Sulfolobus acidocaldarius DSM 639: one gene and its partners. Each later gene encodes a partner of the first gene's protein in a complex. Links are inferred from orthologs where the notes say so. Each region holds a gene or a part of one and is shown in the gene's direction. Other genes may lie near its edges. The genes, in order: rpl7ae, rpl3p, SACI_RS02745, SACI_RS02750 and SACI_RS02760.

Region 1 (3,504 bases):
AAGGGTTATAAATGTTAAGAAAAGTCCACATCCTATTGAAGGAGATAAGTATTGGGTATGGCCCACATACAACTTTGCCAGCGCTATTGATGATTACGATTTAGGTGTGACACATATTTTCAGAGGAAAGGAGCACGCTGTTAATGCAGAAAAACAGAAATGGATCTATAACTATATGGGCTGGAAATATCCTTACGTTAGGGAATTTGGTAGACTAAAGCTTGAAGGATTTATGATGAGTAAATCAAAGATAAGGACTGTCGTCGAAAAAGGTGTTGGAATAGACGACCCTAGGTTACCAACATTGGCTGGGTTGAGAAGAAGAGGCATTCTTTCAGATACCATAAAAGAGATCATAATTACAGTTGGTTTAAAGGAGACTGATGCGACAATCAGTTTTGATAATCTAGCTTCCACAAATAGGAAGAAATTAGATAAAATAGCAAAGAGACTGATGTTTGTAGGATCTCCAAAGGAGTTTATCATAGACATCCCACAGCCTATATTGGCTAAAATTCCATATCATCCATCCAATCCTAATGAATACAGGGAGATTAGTGTAAATCCCGGAGACATTATCCTGATAAACGAGAATGACGCTAAGGATAAGGTGTTGAGACTAATGGAATTGTGTAATGTTACGGTAAATGGGGACAAGCTGGTTTATAATAGTAAAGGCATAGAAGATGCCAAGAAACTAGGTATGAAGATAATACAATGGGTAAAGAAGGATGAAAGTGTTCCGGTTGTAGTATTGAGTCCAGATCCAGAGAAAGGTATTGAAACCATAAATGGAGTAGGAGAAAGCGAAATTCGAAATTTGAATAAAGGGGAGATAGTTCAGTTCATTAGATATGGCTTTGTAAAGGTCGATGAGAAAAGTGCTGATGGGCAAGTAACAGTCATATTCTCACATGAATAACTTTTTAATGGATAGAGACAATCTATTTTCGCGTGACGAAAAAGAAGGAGGATGAACGCTGTGTCTAAACCCTCGTATGTAAAATTTGAAGTTCCACAAGAATTAGCAGATAAAGTATTAGAAGCAGTAAAGAAAGCAAAAGATTCAGGAAAGATAAAGAAAGGTACAAATGAAACTACAAAAGCTGTTGAAAGGAGCCAAGCCAAATTAGTGGTAATAGCTGAAGATGTTCAACCTGAAGAAATTGTAGCTCATTTACCATTATTGTGTGAAGAAAAGAAAATACCATATGTTTATGTACCTTCAAAGAAATCTCTAGGAGAAGCCTGTGGATTACAAGTTGCAGCAGCTTCTGTAGCGTTAATGGATCCTGGTGAAGCTAAAGACCTGGTGGATGAGATAGTTAAAAGAGTTAATGAAATAAAAGGTAAAAGTAGTTGAAAATTTTTGTTATAACTAATATTTTTAATCCTTAGTCGTCGTCTCATATAACACATAACTAATATTTTGAAAGGGTTTGAAGATAGGTCATAAAACAATAGTATATTATCCAATCAATTATTTTTTAGTCTCTATAAAGTAGACCTTCTCTATTCTTAGGAATTTGGAAAAATCGTATATTAGTGTTCATCACTTAGTTTAATCAAGACTATATATTTCCTCTTCAAGGAGCATTCTACGTACATTAATTTTCAATAATATATATTAATTTTTTAGAAATTTTGGTCTACAATGTGTCATTAAAAATAGTCCTAAGCTAAATATAAAAACTCACTTAAATAAATAGTTGAATATAATCTCATGTCCTGCGACTTATATATATAGATGCTATAAGGTCTGTAGTAACAAGGTCTTAGGGTTTGCAATATACTTGTAGATCATGTTAATTCTGTTGTTTGTATACAATACTGATCTTAATTGAAATCAGTTTTATTTAATATTGTAATCCGTATTATATATGTTATAACAGCCTTATCGTATCTTTCTTTTTTCGAATTTACTATAAGATTTATATAGGATAAAACTAAATAATTTTATCGTGTTCACCATGAGAAAAATACGTGCTAAAATACCATATAGGTTGGACAGATTACCATGGTCAAGGTGGCACATTCTAGTGGTTATCGCATTAGGTATAACATGGGTTTTAGATGGCTTAGAGGTAACAATAGTTGGGGTTATAAGTAGTGTTTTAACTAGACCTCAGACATTAAATTTGACTGAATTTCAAGCAAGCTTTCTAGGAACTGCTTATATACTTGGTGCAGTTATCGGAGCCATTGTTTTCTCCTATCTGACCGATAAATATGGAAGAAAAAAACTATTTATGGTAATGTTAGGGATATATGTAGCAGGAACAGTACTTTCTGCACTTTCTTGGAACTTTCTAAGTATAGCTCTTTTTAGAACTATCACAGGTCTAGGAATAGGCGGAGAATATTCAGCAATCAATTCAGCAATCGATGAATTAATTCCTGCGAGAGTAAGAGGTTGGGTAGATCTTGCAATTAATGGAAGCTGGTGGATAGGTACGATGGTCGGCTCTGCCCTATCTCTATATCTACTTAATCCGCATGAGTTTCCCATAGATCTAGGATGGAGATTATCGTTCGCAGTAGGTGCTATTTTAGGAGTATCAATTATGCTAATTAGGAGGTATGTTCCAGAGAGTCCTAGATGGTTACTAGTTCATGGAAAAGTTGAAGAAGCAGAGGAAGTGGTAAAGCAAATAGAAATGAAAGTTCAGAATAGTAAGGAACTGAGTGAGCCTAAAAAATCGATATCTATAACACCAATAGGTAATGTAGGTTTCCGCTTAGTTTTCAAAACTGTATTTGGTAGGTATAAGAAAAGGGCTATATTGGGTTTATGGCTAATGGCAGGGCAGGCATTCCTTTACAATGCAATATTTTTCACTTACTCATTGATACTTTCAAAATTCTATAATGTTCCCTCAGACGAAATAGGATTATATATTTTTCCATTTGCGATAGGAAACTTTACCGGTCCACTAATCTTAGGAAGACTTTTTGACTCTTTGGGAAGGAGGAAAATGATTTCTTTAACATATATAATATCAGGATCTCTTCTAGCTTTCACTGGCTATTTGTTTTATCTTGGTATCCTTAATGCCTTCACACAGACTTTTGCATGGGTTATAATATTCTTTTTTGCATCAGCCGGAGCAAGCTCAGCATATTTAACAGTAAGTGAAGTTTTTCCGTTAGAAATAAGGGCAATGGCCATTGCAGTCTTCTATGCTATCGGAACAGGTTTAAGTTCTTATGCCCCTTCATTCTTCGGATATTTGTTAGGGTCTAAGCAACCATCAGACTTATTTATAGGATACCTTATAGGTGCTCTATTGATGATCTTTCCAGGAATCTTAACAATATTTCTTGGAGTAGATGCAGAGAGAAAAAGTTTAGAAGAAGTAGCCAAACCATTGAGCGAGATTATTGAAAGTGACGAGAAGGCGGATAGTAAATAAATGGGCCTAATTAATTTTTTAAATGTTTTTCATTACACACTACAAGATTTCATCTCATATGTTTTTATCATGAATACTATTAAAAGATAAG
Region 2 (5,012 bases), 820 kb from region 1 along the record:
TAATAGACGATATTAGCAGATTTTATTTACGAGTTACTAGAAAACGTGCATGGAATGAGGCTAATGATCCAGATAAGATAGCAATGTATTATGTACTTTATCACGTCCTAAAAGGTTCGCTAATTCTACTTTCCACTGTAATTCCTTTCACTGCAGAGAAGATATATCTTGACTTTGTACAAGAAAGATTAGAATCTATAAGTATGGAGAAAATACCAGAAATAAAGGAGGAGTTTATTAATTCAGAGATAGAAGAGGCTTTTGAAGTAGCTAAGGAAATTATAGATGCAGGTCTTAATGCTAGGGCTAAAGCTGGAATAAAATTGAGATGGCCTTTGAAAGAAGTTTATGTGTTCTTAGTATCAGATAAGGACAGAAGGTCAATAGAAAAAATAACAGATGTCTTATCTTCCTTGCTAAATTCCAAGTCAATTATAATAGAAGGTATAGATGGTTATAAGAGATTTAGTAAGATAAGAGCCACTCCAAATACCGGAAGTATAGGTCCTACATTTAAGAGGTTGAGTGTTAAAGTAGCAGAATATATACAGAATAACTCTGATAAAGTAGCACAAGATATAGTGAGTAAAGGCTACCACGAATTTAATGTTGATTCCGAAAATCTCAGACTTGATATATCGCACGTTAATCTAGTTGAAGAGGTTGAAAAGGGCTATGTATCAGCAAGATTTAGTAAAGGAGTAGTATTACTCAAACAAGAAATGAGTAAGGAGGAGGAAGAAGAAGGAATAATAAGAGATCTAATAAGAAGAATTCAGTTCATGAGAAAACAATTATCATTAAATGTAAATGAATACATATTATTGTCTATAAGAGCACCTGATGATAAAGTAGATCTAATAAAGAAGTGGGAGCAATATATCAAGAATGAAACTAGAGCTAAGGAACTACGTATAGGAGACGTTTCAGGTGATTTAATTCAAGATTGGGATGTAGAAGAAGAAACATATACTATAGGAGTATCTAAGGCAGATGTTTCCGTTTCCTAGGCGTAAAAAATTATCTGTAGTTCTTTTTACTTCTATATTTGATACTGAGAAAAAATTAGAAGAAATAATATATAAATTAGGTTTCATAATTAGAACTCTAGTAATTTTTAGGGTTTCTGAAGTAATATGGTTGGACGATCTTAAGAACAAGAAAAATATAACTAGAATAATTAAGGACGTTAGTAACTATGCTCTAACACCACCGTATGGAAAGAAGTATTTTCCTATTAAGCGAACCTTAAGTAAAGTTGGGCTAATACCACCTATAAATATTCCATCTCATGTAGTAAGTAATGACTATGTGGAAGGCGAGATAAGAAAAGTAGTTAATGGTGATACAGGAGTTAAAATTGTTAATAGAAAGACTAAGTCTGTATTAGTTCTTGATAGCTTAAGAAAAAGCCACTTAACATACGATTTTTATCCATACTACGATGGGTATTCTATCAAATTTTATGATGTAACGTATCTTAATAAAATAAAAGACATAGAAAATGTAATAATAGCTTCAAGATCAGGCAAAGATCTCTCTTTAGTAGCTGATAAAATATCAAGTATATATGAACAAAATGGCTTAACGTTAGTTATTGGTCCGCCTAAAGGAGGTCTACTTAAGACGATGGAAACAACTGGTCACATGTTGGTAAATTTTGTTCCTAAGCAGGGCGTAAAAGATGTTAGGGCGGAAGAAGCTCTCTATGGGGCTCTTTCTCTACTTAACTACATCTTAAGTTAGATAGATACATTTATAAGTCATATATATGTAAGAAAGAAGGACTGAGGGAAAATTAATGGGTCATCGGAAATTATCGTCACCAAGAAGAGGTTCAGCTGGTTTACGTCCTAGGAAGAGAGCTGATGAAATACTTCCAACACCTAAAAATTGGCCTTTGGTTAATTTAAAAGAGCCTAAACTATTAGGCTTCATAGGTTACAAAGCCGGAATGACGCATGTATACATGATAGATGATAAGCCCACATCTCCTAATTATGGTAAGGAAGTATATACTCCTGTTACTATAGTCGAATCACCTCCTATTCTAGGTCTAGCTTTAAGGGCCTACCATATAGATTCAAAAGGGGAGTTATCTGTACTTGTAGATTATTGGGCAAACTTTGAAGAAGGTTCTTTAAAATATCTGAAGAGGAAAATCACATCCTTAAAAGTGGATTCCTCGAAAATGAAAGAGAAATTAGATTTGATCCAGAAAAACTTAAATAATATAACATATATGAGACTTCTTGTTTCCACTCAACCTTGGCTGGTTCCTTCGTTAGGTAAGAAAAGACCTGAAATAGTAGAGATACAGATAGGTGGTGGCTCGATTCAGGATCAACTTAACTACGGTTTATCTTTGCTGGGTAAACAAATTCCTGTAAGAGATGTTTTTAGAGAAGGACAATTAACAGATATTATAGGAGTTACTAAAGGAAAAGGTTTCCAAGGCGTGATAAAGAGATACAGTGTAGTAGAATTTCCAAGATGGCATAAGCATAGAAAAGGTAGTAGGAAAATAGGAGCCAGAGGACCATCTATATCAACACCAAGCTATGTTCCACAACCAGGTCAGTTAGGCTTCCACAGGAGAACCGAATATAACAAGAGAATCATTAAGATAGGGGATAATGTAAACGAAATAAATCCCGCAGGAGGAATAGTAAATTATGGATTAGTTAAGAATACGTATCTTGTAATAGAGGGTAGTGTATTAGGTTCTAGAAAGAGACCATTATTCTTGAGATATCCTATAAGGCCTTCATGGTCACCGGAATCAGCACCTAAAATCACATATGTAAATCTGGCTTCTCAGCAGGGATGAAACATGTATATAGAACTCCAGACAAAAAAAGTTTCTGTTTTAGATTTAAAGGGAAATCAGTTAGAAGAAATAGAACTTCCATTATTTTTTAGCTACCCAGTTAGGAAAGATCTAATAAGGAGAGTATTTTTATCAGAATTTACAAAGTCTTTACAGCCAAAAGGAAGAGATCCTTTAGCAGGTAAAAGAACTAGTGCACTCAGCTTTGGAATAAACCTTGGAATAGCCAGGGTACCTAGAGTAAAAGGTAGCGGAGAAGCAGCTTTAGCTCCTAACACCGTAGGTGGTAGACTAGCATTTCCGCCTACTACAGAGAAAAGGTTAGTAGAGGAAGTTAATCTAAAGGAGAAGAAATTAGGTATTATAAGTGCACTTGCAGCTACAGCAGATCCTAATTTTGTCAAAGCAAGGGGTCATAGGTTTACTTCAAATAACGTTCCTATTATATTGGTAGATGATTTTGAAAATATTAGTAAAGCTAAAGAGATCATGGATATACTGAAATCTATAGGTGTCGTAGATGACATAAAGAGAGTGAAGGAGAGTAAAGGAGTAAGAGCAGGTAAAGGAAAAATGAGAGGAAGAAGATACCAAATAGCTAAGGGTCCCTTGATAGTAGTTAGTAACCATAAAAGTCCGGTTGTAGAGTCTGCCTCAAATATACCAGGAGTTAATGTCGTTTCAGCCAACCTAGTTAGTGTAATTCATTTAGCTCCAGGAGGTCATCCTGGTAGATTAACAATATATACTAAATCTTCTATTAACATATTGCGTCAAAGATTTGAAGGGAGGTTGAATTTATGATAATAAAAGAATTTTTGGCAACTGAGAAAGCAGTGAAACTGATAGAGAGTCAAAATACTCTAACAATAATAGTAAATAGGAATACAACTAAAAAGGATATTAAAAACGAGGTAGAGAAACTATTCAGTGTGAAGGTGGAGAAGATAAATACGTTGATTACTCCTAAAGGTGAAAAAAAGGCTTACGTTAAACTTAAGCAGGAATATAAAGCATCTGATGTGGCCCATAAACTGGGCATGTTGTAAGGTGACATGAAATGGGTAAGAAGTTATTACAACAAAGAGCAGGAAGAGGAGGTATAAATTTTAGAAGCCCAAGTTGGAGAAGAGTTGGGCCAGCTAGATATCCAAATATAGAGGGAGATCATAAAGGTAAGATTATCGATATATTACATAATCCAGGTGTTACCGCACCTGTTGTTAAGGTTAAATTAGACAACGGGCTTCAATTTTACATTCCTGCTGTTCAGGGTGTAGCTGTAGGTCAAGAAATAAGTATAGGCAAGAATGCGACTATATCGAATGGAAATATAGTAGAAGTTGGGCAGCTGCCGGAGGGTACTGTGATATGTAACGTAGAAAAGTTGAAGGGAGATGGAGGAAAGTTTGCTAGAGCCGCTGGATCTTATGCAGTTATCTCAGGTAAGGCCGGAAACAAGGTTTTAATTAAATTGTCATCTGAGAAAATTGTTGAAGTAAGCCAGAACGCTAGAGCTACTGTTGGGATTATTGCAGGAGGAGGTTTTGTAGAGAAACCTTTGTTAAAAGCTGGAAATAATTACTGGAAATATAGAGTTAGAGCTGTAAAGTGGCCTGTTGTGAGAGGTGTTGCTATGAACGCTGTATCTCATCCACATGGTGGTGGTTTACATCAGAGTGTCAGTAGGCCTTCTACAGTATCCAGAAACGCACCGCCTGGAAGAAAAGTTGGTCATATTGCATCAAGAAGGACTGGTAGACGTGGTGGAGCATAATTTTATTTTTGTAACTCTAAAAGTATAGGAGAAAGGTGCAATTATCATGTCACCCGAAATTCCACCTGAATGGAAGAAGTTTAGATATAGGGGTAAGTCTCTAGAGGACCTTCTGAATATGCCTATGGATGAGTTTATAAAGCTTTTACCTTCACGTCAAAGAAGGTCATTAAAGAGAGGTTTCTCCGATAAGCAGAGAAGGTTGTTAGAAAAAATTAGAAAGATTTCTAGAGAAGGAAAGCAGAATAAAGTAATAAAGACGCATGTTAGAAACATGGTTATATTACCTGAAATGGTTGGTTTGAGGTTTGCCGTATATAACGGTAAGGAATTTGTTGAATTTCAAGTTGTACCAGAGATGATAGGACGTTACTTGGGAGAGTATTCAATAACCACAAAGAAAGT
Region 3 (3,016 bases), 830 kb from region 1 along the record:
ATATAATGTCGCTCAGACAGCCGCCAATATAGAATCCTCCACAAAAATAGTAGGTTATGATAGAAGGATATTCTCAGATGGTATTTATATTTACAAAAAAGAGGTGATAGGTCTTGAGCAATCAGACTAATGTGACTAAACCAGCTAAGAAAAATATGAAGTCTCCTGGAAAAGCGATAAAATTCCTTAGATTTGACTGGGATAAGTATTATAGAATAGGTAGACAAGAGAGATGGAGAAAGCCTAGAGGAATAGACAATGCTATAAGACTTGAGCTGAAAGGATATCAGCCAAAGGTAAAAATAGGGTATAGGACTGATAAGCAAATTAGAGGCTTACATCCATCTGGTTTAAGGCCTATTTTGGTAAAAAGTGTAAAGGATTTAGAGGCGTTCGCTAAAGGCAAGCAGGATGTGATAATCATAATAAGTTCAACAATAGGCTTAAGAAAGAGGATTGAGTTAATTAAGAAGGCTGAGGAGTTGGGCCTTAAAATCGCAAATAGGTGAAGAATATGCCTGAGTTTCAGTTACAAAGAAGACTAGCCGCAGATATAGCTGGAGTAGGATTAAATAACATAAAGTTTAATCCTGAAAGATTAGAAGAAGTTGAAGAGGCATTAACGAGAGAAGATATTAAAAAGCTCATCAAAGAAAGGGCTGTTATAGTAAATCCTAAGAGAGGAATAAGTAGTGGTAGGTTAAAGGAAAGGAAACATAAAAGGAGGTCTAAGGGTGAAGGAAGAAAGCATGGAAGCAGAAAAGGTAAAAGTGGTGCTAGGACAGGCGATAAGGAGATTTGGATTAATAAAATAAGAAAGATTCGTAGATATATAAGGTGGCTAAGGGATAATAACGTAATAGATAAGCATACGTATAGGTTACTTTATAAGAGAGCTAAAGGTAACTATTTTAAGAACCTTTCGGATGTGAAAAGTTATTTGAGGCAGATGGGTCATAAGGTGTAACAAATGACACAGGGACCTAATTATAGGATAAAGTTTAGAAGGAGAAGAGAAGGAAAAACAGACTATTATACGAGATATACTTATGTTATTAATAATGCAATAAGGTTTGTTCCCAGGTTAACTAATAAGTACGTAATAGTAAGTGTGAGTAAGTTTGATCAAAAAGGAGATATAATGATAGCTTATGCTCACTCTATAGAACTAGTAAAGAAATATGGTTGGAAAGGGGATACTAATAATACACCTGCAGCATATCTTACTGGTTATCTAGCAGGATTAAGAGCCGTTAAATCTGGTGTGAAAGCTGCTGTTTCAGATATTGGCTTATTTGTACCTGTAAAAGGAGGGAGGATATTTGCAGTGATTAAAGGTGCAATAGACGCGGGCTTAAAGGTTCCCGTTGGCGATTTAGGTAAATTGAAAGACAGAGTTAATGGCAGCCATATATCTGCCTATGCTCAAAAATTGAAAAATGAGAACCAAGAATTATACAATAAGCTTTTCAGTTCATACATTCAGAGGGGTCTTGACCCTGTCTTGCTTCCTCAACACTTTGAGGAAGTGTTAAATAAGATTAAGGAAAATGGTGGTAAGTGAGATGTCAGAGGAAGTTCCTGTTATCAAATTAGAGGATTGGAAACCGAGAACTAAAGTAGGGCAGCTTATCAAAGAAGGAAAAATTAATTCTATGAAGGAGTTATTCGAAAGGAATCTACCCATAGTGGAGCCTGAAATAGTTGATGTGTTATTGCCTAAGTTGAGATATGATATTGTGGATATTGGTATTGTTCAGAAACAGACTGATGCTGGTGAATTATCAAGGTATAAGGTTCTAATAGTGATGGGTAATATGGACGGATATATTAGTTATGGAACAGGAAAGGCGAAGCAGTTACGTGTGGCTATTCAAAAGGCCATAAGAGATGCCAAAATGAGAATTATACCAGTAAGAAGAGGATGTGGAAGCTGGGAGTGCACTTGTGGTGAGTCTCATAGTTTACCATTTATAGTTTCGGGAAAAGCTGGAAGTGTAGAAGTAACCTTACTTCCTGCTCCAAAGGGTACTGGATTAGTGGTTGGATCTGTTCTCAAAACTTTCTTATCTTTAGCAGGTCTAAAGGATGTTTGGTCTAGGACTAAAGGGTCAACATATACGCATGAAAATTTCATAAAGGCAGCATATATTGCATTATACAATACATATAGATTCGTAACACCTGTAGATTGGGGGAGAATGAAGTGAATGAACTGATAGGAGTAATTAGAATAAGAGGTTGGGCGGCAACTCCCTGGTATATTCAAGATACATTGAGTATGCTGAGATTAAAGAATGCATTTAATGCGATGATATATCCTAAAGATTCATCAATACAAGGTATGCTAAATTTAGTTTCATCATATGTTACATGGGGAGAGCTCAATGATGAAGGATTACGTTTATTGGTATCTAAACTGGAGATCTCTAGAGGTAAGAAAGTTAATGAAGAATATGTAAAGGACAAATTAAATGTAGATTTTCAAAGCTTTGTAGAGAGTATAAAAGACGGTAAGCTTAGATTGAATAAGCTTGATGAAATATTTAGTTTACCTATAAGGCTTCATCCACCTAAGGGAGGATTTAAAGGTAAGGTAAGCAGACCTTTTAGAGCTGGAGGAGAGTTTGGATATAGAGGAGATAAGATTAATGAGCTAATTAGGAGGATGGTATGATATGGTAGTGAGAAAAGAGAAGAAGAGCAGGAAGTATAGGGGTTATAGAACTCATGGTTGGGGAACAAAGGGTCAGCACAGAGATAGAGGCGCTCAGGGAGGTAGGCAAATAGGAATGCATAAGGAGAAGTGGTCATGGACGGTAAAATTTGGAGAGGGCTGGTATGGCAAGCATGGATTTAGGAATCCGACCTCGAAGTTGGTTAATGCTATTGGTCTTCGAAAGTTACAGGAGTATATCGATAATGATAAAATTAAAATAGAAGAAGAAAATGGTAAGAAGGTAGTTGATTTAGCCAAATATGGTTACGATAAATTGTTAGGAGGAGGCAATTTAAG
Region 4 (2,832 bases), 830 kb from region 1 along the record:
TTATTGAGATTACCTGATTACATTAGAAAGTATTTGCCGTCTAAAGAGATTGGTATTATTATTATTTCAACACCAAAGGGTGTTATGTCACATCGTGATGGAATAAGGGAGAAAATAGGTGGAGTAACCTTAGGTTACGTTTATTAATAGGGGTGAAGTGTTTGAAGGCTGCCTATATTCGTGAGGAAATTCAAATCCCTGATAAAGTGAAAGTCTCACTTGAGAATAATGTTCTTAAAGTTAAAGGGCCAAAAGGTGAAGTTATTAAGGACTTTAGTTATGCGAAGGGCATAAGAATTCAGCTTAACGAGGGAAAGATTATATTAGAGACTACATTTGCTGATAGAAGAAAGAAGGCTTTGCTTTATAGTATAATTGCTCATATAAAGAACATGATTACAGGTACTATAAACGGTTATAGATACTATCTTAAAGTAATTTCAACTCACTTTCCAATATCAGTAAAAGTTAGCGGAGATGAAGTGCAAGTCTCAAATTTAATAGGCGAGAAAAATATTAGACGAGCCAAGATTCTTCCTGGTGTAAAGGTAACTGTAAAAGGAGAAGATATAGTTGTTGAAGGTTCCGATATATATAATGTCGCTCAGACAGCCGCCAATATAGAATCCTCCACAAAAATAGTAGGTTATGATAGAAGGATATTCTCAGATGGTATTTATATTTACAAAAAAGAGGTGATAGGTCTTGAGCAATCAGACTAATGTGACTAAACCAGCTAAGAAAAATATGAAGTCTCCTGGAAAAGCGATAAAATTCCTTAGATTTGACTGGGATAAGTATTATAGAATAGGTAGACAAGAGAGATGGAGAAAGCCTAGAGGAATAGACAATGCTATAAGACTTGAGCTGAAAGGATATCAGCCAAAGGTAAAAATAGGGTATAGGACTGATAAGCAAATTAGAGGCTTACATCCATCTGGTTTAAGGCCTATTTTGGTAAAAAGTGTAAAGGATTTAGAGGCGTTCGCTAAAGGCAAGCAGGATGTGATAATCATAATAAGTTCAACAATAGGCTTAAGAAAGAGGATTGAGTTAATTAAGAAGGCTGAGGAGTTGGGCCTTAAAATCGCAAATAGGTGAAGAATATGCCTGAGTTTCAGTTACAAAGAAGACTAGCCGCAGATATAGCTGGAGTAGGATTAAATAACATAAAGTTTAATCCTGAAAGATTAGAAGAAGTTGAAGAGGCATTAACGAGAGAAGATATTAAAAAGCTCATCAAAGAAAGGGCTGTTATAGTAAATCCTAAGAGAGGAATAAGTAGTGGTAGGTTAAAGGAAAGGAAACATAAAAGGAGGTCTAAGGGTGAAGGAAGAAAGCATGGAAGCAGAAAAGGTAAAAGTGGTGCTAGGACAGGCGATAAGGAGATTTGGATTAATAAAATAAGAAAGATTCGTAGATATATAAGGTGGCTAAGGGATAATAACGTAATAGATAAGCATACGTATAGGTTACTTTATAAGAGAGCTAAAGGTAACTATTTTAAGAACCTTTCGGATGTGAAAAGTTATTTGAGGCAGATGGGTCATAAGGTGTAACAAATGACACAGGGACCTAATTATAGGATAAAGTTTAGAAGGAGAAGAGAAGGAAAAACAGACTATTATACGAGATATACTTATGTTATTAATAATGCAATAAGGTTTGTTCCCAGGTTAACTAATAAGTACGTAATAGTAAGTGTGAGTAAGTTTGATCAAAAAGGAGATATAATGATAGCTTATGCTCACTCTATAGAACTAGTAAAGAAATATGGTTGGAAAGGGGATACTAATAATACACCTGCAGCATATCTTACTGGTTATCTAGCAGGATTAAGAGCCGTTAAATCTGGTGTGAAAGCTGCTGTTTCAGATATTGGCTTATTTGTACCTGTAAAAGGAGGGAGGATATTTGCAGTGATTAAAGGTGCAATAGACGCGGGCTTAAAGGTTCCCGTTGGCGATTTAGGTAAATTGAAAGACAGAGTTAATGGCAGCCATATATCTGCCTATGCTCAAAAATTGAAAAATGAGAACCAAGAATTATACAATAAGCTTTTCAGTTCATACATTCAGAGGGGTCTTGACCCTGTCTTGCTTCCTCAACACTTTGAGGAAGTGTTAAATAAGATTAAGGAAAATGGTGGTAAGTGAGATGTCAGAGGAAGTTCCTGTTATCAAATTAGAGGATTGGAAACCGAGAACTAAAGTAGGGCAGCTTATCAAAGAAGGAAAAATTAATTCTATGAAGGAGTTATTCGAAAGGAATCTACCCATAGTGGAGCCTGAAATAGTTGATGTGTTATTGCCTAAGTTGAGATATGATATTGTGGATATTGGTATTGTTCAGAAACAGACTGATGCTGGTGAATTATCAAGGTATAAGGTTCTAATAGTGATGGGTAATATGGACGGATATATTAGTTATGGAACAGGAAAGGCGAAGCAGTTACGTGTGGCTATTCAAAAGGCCATAAGAGATGCCAAAATGAGAATTATACCAGTAAGAAGAGGATGTGGAAGCTGGGAGTGCACTTGTGGTGAGTCTCATAGTTTACCATTTATAGTTTCGGGAAAAGCTGGAAGTGTAGAAGTAACCTTACTTCCTGCTCCAAAGGGTACTGGATTAGTGGTTGGATCTGTTCTCAAAACTTTCTTATCTTTAGCAGGTCTAAAGGATGTTTGGTCTAGGACTAAAGGGTCAACATATACGCATGAAAATTTCATAAAGGCAGCATATATTGCATTATACAATACATATAGATTCGTAACACCTGTAGATTGGGGGAGAATGAAGTGAATGAACTGATAGGAGTAATTAGAATAAGAG
Region 5 (4,787 bases), 830 kb from region 1 along the record:
TTAAAAATGTGGGAATAGAGGGTGTTTCAGCTCCATCGAAGACCTGTGATGATGAGTATTGTCCTTATCACGGCAGTTTAAAGGTAAGGGGTATAGTATTAGAAGGAAAGTTAATTAGAGCTAGGGCAAATAGGACTGGAACAGTTGAAAGAGAGTACATTTTCTATGATTCTAAGTATAAGAGATATGAGAGACGTAGGAGTCGTATACACGTTCATATTCCTTCATGTTTAGAAGTGAAAGAAGGCGATAATGTTATAATAGGTGAAAGTAGACCTATTGCAAAGTCTATTTCATTTGTTATATTAGGGGTGAAGAGGTAAGATGCCAGAAAAAATGAATGTTTTAGGGAGCAGGAAAGGATTTACCCCTGCTCTACAGCATAATAGTAGTGTAGTTGTTGCTGATAATAGTGGAGCTAAAGAGGCTGTAATTATTGGTATTTATGGGTATAGGGGTGTTCTCAGGAGAGTTCCTTTTGCTAATATAGCAGATTTAGTGATGGTATCAGTAAGGAAGGGTTCTCCTGATGTTAGAAAACAGAAGTTTAAGGCTGTAATAGTAAGACAAAGAATGCCCTTTAGGAGGCCAGATGGTACGTGGATATCATTTGAGGATAATGCAGTTGTGATTATAAATCCTGACGGTACTCCTAAAGGAACTGAGGTTAGAGGTCCTATAGCTAGGGAAGCTGCTGAGAGATGGCCTAAAATAGCCAGTGTAGCAACTATGGTGATATGAAATGATATCCTCTAAGCCGTCAAAACAAAGGAAATTAGTTTACAATTTGCCTAATCATTTGAGGTATAAGTTACTTACAGCAAGACTAAGCGAAGATTTGGAGAAGCAATACGGTATTAAAAGAATATCAATAAGAAAAGGCGATAGTGTTAAGCTTATGCGTGGTTCTCAAGTTGGTTATGAAGGTAAAGTGGTAGAGGTAGATAGGAAAAGGGGAAGGGTAGCTATAGAAGGGTTAACGAAAAAGAAAGCAGACGGTACTCCAGTATATGTATGGGTTCATGCTTCTAAAGTCATTATAACAAAACTAGACACAGGTGATAAAGAGAGAATGGATGCAATTGAGAGGAAGAGGAAGATGAGGGAAGAATATTTTAGTAAAAAATCACCTAAAGAGGTGAGCTAATTTGGTTCACATAACGAGATTTGAAGCTCCTTGGTTCCTGAAGGTCGGAAAGAAAGAGTATAAATGGATAATCAGGTCTAGGGCTGGTCCGCATAAAATACAGGAGAGTGTACCATTGGCTATATTATTAAAATATTATTTGAAAGCAGTAGATACTACCAGAGAGGCAAAAAGAATAATATTTGACGGAAAGGTTTTAGTTGATGGAAAAGTAAGAAGGGACTACAAGTACCCTGTTGGTCTTATGGACGTTGTAGAGATTCCCAGTGCAGATTTGAGAGTGAGGATTATACCAGATAACGTCAGATATTTAACTACTATAAACATATCAAGAGAAGATGCGAAGTACAAGTTTGTACGAATAATGAACAAGACCACCTTGAAGTCTGGAGTTTTACAATTAAATCTAGAAGATGGGAGGAATATTCTTTTGAAAGGAGAGGAGTTGTCTCAATATAACTTACCTACATTAACAACGCTAAAGATAGAATTACCGGAACAAAAGATTACTACCGCATATACAATCAAGGAGGGCGTATATGCAATGATTATTGGAGGAAGAAACGCAGGTTTACATGGTAAAATTTCGAAGATTCAGCTGGCTAAGTATAAGAGAATAAAGTATTCATTAGTGACTTTAGAGGGTAAGGATGGCTCAACTTTCCAGACTAACTTAATTAATGTTATGGCAATAGGTGAAAATGAGGCTGATTCAAATTTAGGTGTTAAGTTATGAGTATGCAGGAAGCCAAGAAAGAAAATGTGATGAGAAGAGTAGTTTTAGATAAAGTGACTGTTAATATAGGAGTTGGTGAATCCGGAGAGAGACTGCAGAAGGCATATCAGCTTGTACAGGAGTTAACTGGCGTAAAACCAGTCTATACCAAGGGCAGAAAGTCTATAAGGGAATTTGGAGTTAGAAAAGGGGCTCCTATAGGAGTGAAGGCAACTTTAAGGAGGCAAGCAGCTGTTGAGTTTCTTAAAAAGGTTTTGCCTGCGGTGAATTTCAGGTTGAAGCAATCTAGCTTTGACAATTACGGAAATGTAAGTTTTGGAATTGCGGAGCATGTTTTAATACCGGGAACTAGGTATGATCCTGAGATAGGAATATTCGGAATGGATGTAGCGATAACGTTAGTGAGACCTGGTTATAGAACTATGAAAAGGAAAAGAAAGAAAGCGTCAATTCCTAGAAGACATAGAGTTACTAAAGAAGAAGCAATAAACTTCATGAAGGAAAACTTTAATGTCACAATTTTGGAGGGATGATGAAATGGGAAAATATAAACCACCAGCGGAAAGGAGATTTGGAAAGGGAGTTCAACTTTGCAAGAGATGTGGCAGTAGAGATTCAGTTATTCAAAAGTATGGTTTATATTTATGTAGACAGTGCTTTAGAGAAGTAGCATACCCTATGGGGTTTAGAAAAACGAGGTGATATGTGGTGCCTAGTATAAATCCTTTAGCAAACGCATTAGCAACATTATATAATAACGAGATGAGAAGAAATAAGCAAGCCCTAATTACGCCGGCTTCGAAGTTGATAATAAGCGTTCTAAGAGTCATGCAGAAGGAGGGCTATATAGGTGAGTTTGAGTATATTGATGATGGCAGGGCTGGTAAGATAATTGTTCAATTATTAGGTAGAATAAATAAGTGTGGTCCCATATCTCCCAGGTACCCACTGGATTACAATGGATTATTGAGATTACCTGATTACATTAGAAAGTATTTGCCGTCTAAAGAGATTGGTATTATTATTATTTCAACACCAAAGGGTGTTATGTCACATCGTGATGGAATAAGGGAGAAAATAGGTGGAGTAACCTTAGGTTACGTTTATTAATAGGGGTGAAGTGTTTGAAGGCTGCCTATATTCGTGAGGAAATTCAAATCCCTGATAAAGTGAAAGTCTCACTTGAGAATAATGTTCTTAAAGTTAAAGGGCCAAAAGGTGAAGTTATTAAGGACTTTAGTTATGCGAAGGGCATAAGAATTCAGCTTAACGAGGGAAAGATTATATTAGAGACTACATTTGCTGATAGAAGAAAGAAGGCTTTGCTTTATAGTATAATTGCTCATATAAAGAACATGATTACAGGTACTATAAACGGTTATAGATACTATCTTAAAGTAATTTCAACTCACTTTCCAATATCAGTAAAAGTTAGCGGAGATGAAGTGCAAGTCTCAAATTTAATAGGCGAGAAAAATATTAGACGAGCCAAGATTCTTCCTGGTGTAAAGGTAACTGTAAAAGGAGAAGATATAGTTGTTGAAGGTTCCGATATATATAATGTCGCTCAGACAGCCGCCAATATAGAATCCTCCACAAAAATAGTAGGTTATGATAGAAGGATATTCTCAGATGGTATTTATATTTACAAAAAAGAGGTGATAGGTCTTGAGCAATCAGACTAATGTGACTAAACCAGCTAAGAAAAATATGAAGTCTCCTGGAAAAGCGATAAAATTCCTTAGATTTGACTGGGATAAGTATTATAGAATAGGTAGACAAGAGAGATGGAGAAAGCCTAGAGGAATAGACAATGCTATAAGACTTGAGCTGAAAGGATATCAGCCAAAGGTAAAAATAGGGTATAGGACTGATAAGCAAATTAGAGGCTTACATCCATCTGGTTTAAGGCCTATTTTGGTAAAAAGTGTAAAGGATTTAGAGGCGTTCGCTAAAGGCAAGCAGGATGTGATAATCATAATAAGTTCAACAATAGGCTTAAGAAAGAGGATTGAGTTAATTAAGAAGGCTGAGGAGTTGGGCCTTAAAATCGCAAATAGGTGAAGAATATGCCTGAGTTTCAGTTACAAAGAAGACTAGCCGCAGATATAGCTGGAGTAGGATTAAATAACATAAAGTTTAATCCTGAAAGATTAGAAGAAGTTGAAGAGGCATTAACGAGAGAAGATATTAAAAAGCTCATCAAAGAAAGGGCTGTTATAGTAAATCCTAAGAGAGGAATAAGTAGTGGTAGGTTAAAGGAAAGGAAACATAAAAGGAGGTCTAAGGGTGAAGGAAGAAAGCATGGAAGCAGAAAAGGTAAAAGTGGTGCTAGGACAGGCGATAAGGAGATTTGGATTAATAAAATAAGAAAGATTCGTAGATATATAAGGTGGCTAAGGGATAATAACGTAATAGATAAGCATACGTATAGGTTACTTTATAAGAGAGCTAAAGGTAACTATTTTAAGAACCTTTCGGATGTGAAAAGTTATTTGAGGCAGATGGGTCATAAGGTGTAACAAATGACACAGGGACCTAATTATAGGATAAAGTTTAGAAGGAGAAGAGAAGGAAAAACAGACTATTATACGAGATATACTTATGTTATTAATAATGCAATAAGGTTTGTTCCCAGGTTAACTAATAAGTACGTAATAGTAAGTGTGAGTAAGTTTGATCAAAAAGGAGATATAATGATAGCTTATGCTCACTCTATAGAACTAGTAAAGAAATATGGTTGGAAAGGGGATACTAATAATACACCTGCAGCATATCTTACTGGTTATCTAGCAGGATTAAGAGCCGTTAAATCTGGTGTGAAAGCTGCTGTTTCAGATATTGGCTTATTTGTACCTGTAAAAGGAGGGAGGATATTTGCAGTGATTAAAGGTGCAATAGACG

The links.
Region 2: rpl7ae (region 1) and rpl3p share a complex: the UniProt entries of both Methanocaldococcus jannaschii proteins name them as parts of the 50S ribosomal subunit. The link is inferred for Sulfolobus acidocaldarius DSM 639 from one-to-one orthologs.
Region 3: rpl7ae (region 1) and SACI_RS02745 share a complex: the UniProt entries of both Methanocaldococcus jannaschii proteins name them as parts of the 50S ribosomal subunit. The link is inferred for Sulfolobus acidocaldarius DSM 639 from one-to-one orthologs.
Region 4: rpl7ae (region 1) and SACI_RS02750 share a complex: the UniProt entries of both Methanocaldococcus jannaschii proteins name them as parts of the 50S ribosomal subunit. The link is inferred for Sulfolobus acidocaldarius DSM 639 from one-to-one orthologs.
Region 5: rpl7ae (region 1) and SACI_RS02760 share a complex: the UniProt entries of both Methanocaldococcus jannaschii proteins name them as parts of the 50S ribosomal subunit. The link is inferred for Sulfolobus acidocaldarius DSM 639 from one-to-one orthologs.

Annotation. Positions count from the first base shown.
Region 1 is NC_007181.1:1,296,738-1,300,241, forward strand. The notes cover bases 1-2,672. They hold rpl7ae (50S ribosomal protein L7Ae), read left to right. Parts: upstream 1-982; coding sequence 983-1,363; downstream 1,364-2,672. Other genes in these bases: SACI_RS07250 (glutamate--tRNA ligase), read left to right, coding at 1-922; SACI_RS07260 (MFS transporter), read left to right, coding at 1,971-2,672. Outside these bases: more of SACI_RS07260, read left to right, coding at 2,673-3,413. UniProt on the Methanocaldococcus jannaschii protein: Multifunctional RNA-binding protein that recognizes the K-turn motif in ribosomal RNA, the RNA component of RNase P, box H/ACA, box C/D and box C'/D' sRNAs.
Region 2 is NC_007181.1:472,893-477,904, reverse strand. The notes cover bases 940-3,815. They hold rpl3p (50S ribosomal protein L3), read left to right. Parts: upstream 940-1,801; coding sequence 1,802-2,830; downstream 2,831-3,815. Other genes in these bases: SACI_RS02825 (50S ribosomal protein L23), read left to right, coding at 3,631-3,815; rpl4p (50S ribosomal protein L4), read left to right, coding at 2,834-3,634; SACI_RS02840 (putative RNA uridine N3 methyltransferase), read left to right, coding at 994-1,746; ileS (isoleucine--tRNA ligase), read left to right, coding at 940-1,010. Also shown: more of ileS, read left to right, coding at 1-939; more of SACI_RS02825, read left to right, coding at 3,816-3,879; SACI_RS02820 (50S ribosomal protein L2), read left to right, coding at 3,891-4,607; SACI_RS02815 (30S ribosomal protein S19), read left to right, coding at 4,654-5,012. UniProt on the Methanocaldococcus jannaschii protein: One of the primary rRNA binding proteins, it binds directly near the 3'-end of the 23S rRNA, where it nucleates assembly of the 50S subunit.
Region 3 is NC_007181.1:464,754-467,769, reverse strand. What follows is about bases 1-2,767. They hold SACI_RS02745 (50S ribosomal protein L18), read left to right. Parts: upstream 1-970; coding sequence 971-1,564; downstream 1,565-2,767. Other genes in these bases: SACI_RS02730 (uL15 family ribosomal protein), read left to right, coding at 2,679-2,767; SACI_RS02735 (50S ribosomal protein L30), read left to right, coding at 2,207-2,677; SACI_RS02740 (30S ribosomal protein S5), read left to right, coding at 1,566-2,210; SACI_RS02750 (50S ribosomal protein L19e), read left to right, coding at 515-967; SACI_RS02755 (50S ribosomal protein L32e), read left to right, coding at 156-509. In the rest of the region: more of SACI_RS02730, read left to right, coding at 2,768-3,016. UniProt on the Methanocaldococcus jannaschii protein: This is one of the proteins that bind and probably mediate the attachment of the 5S RNA into the large ribosomal subunit, where it forms part of the central protuberance.
Region 4 is NC_007181.1:465,530-468,361, reverse strand. It holds SACI_RS02750 (50S ribosomal protein L19e), read left to right. Parts: upstream 1-1,106; coding sequence 1,107-1,559; downstream 1,560-2,832. Other genes in the region: SACI_RS02735 (50S ribosomal protein L30), read left to right, coding at 2,799-2,832; SACI_RS02740 (30S ribosomal protein S5), read left to right, coding at 2,158-2,802; SACI_RS02745 (50S ribosomal protein L18), read left to right, coding at 1,563-2,156; SACI_RS02755 (50S ribosomal protein L32e), read left to right, coding at 748-1,101; SACI_RS02760 (50S ribosomal protein L6), read left to right, coding at 162-722. UniProt on the Methanocaldococcus jannaschii protein: Binds to the 23S rRNA.
Region 5 is NC_007181.1:466,421-471,207, reverse strand. Bases 1,854-4,787 are described here. They hold SACI_RS02760 (50S ribosomal protein L6), read left to right. Parts: upstream 1,854-3,007; coding sequence 3,008-3,568; downstream 3,569-4,787. Other genes in these bases: SACI_RS02745 (50S ribosomal protein L18), read left to right, coding at 4,409-4,787; SACI_RS02750 (50S ribosomal protein L19e), read left to right, coding at 3,953-4,405; SACI_RS02755 (50S ribosomal protein L32e), read left to right, coding at 3,594-3,947; SACI_RS02765 (30S ribosomal protein S8), read left to right, coding at 2,592-2,993; SACI_RS11545 (30S ribosomal protein S14), read left to right, coding at 2,421-2,585. Also shown: SACI_RS02790 (30S ribosomal protein S17), read left to right, coding at 1-323; SACI_RS02785 (50S ribosomal protein L14), read left to right, coding at 325-741; rplX (50S ribosomal protein L24), read left to right, coding at 743-1,147; more of SACI_RS02775, read left to right, coding at 1,149-1,853. UniProt on the Methanocaldococcus jannaschii protein: This protein binds to the 23S rRNA, and is important in its secondary structure. It is located near the subunit interface in the base of the L7/L12 stalk, and near the tRNA binding site of the peptidyltransferase center.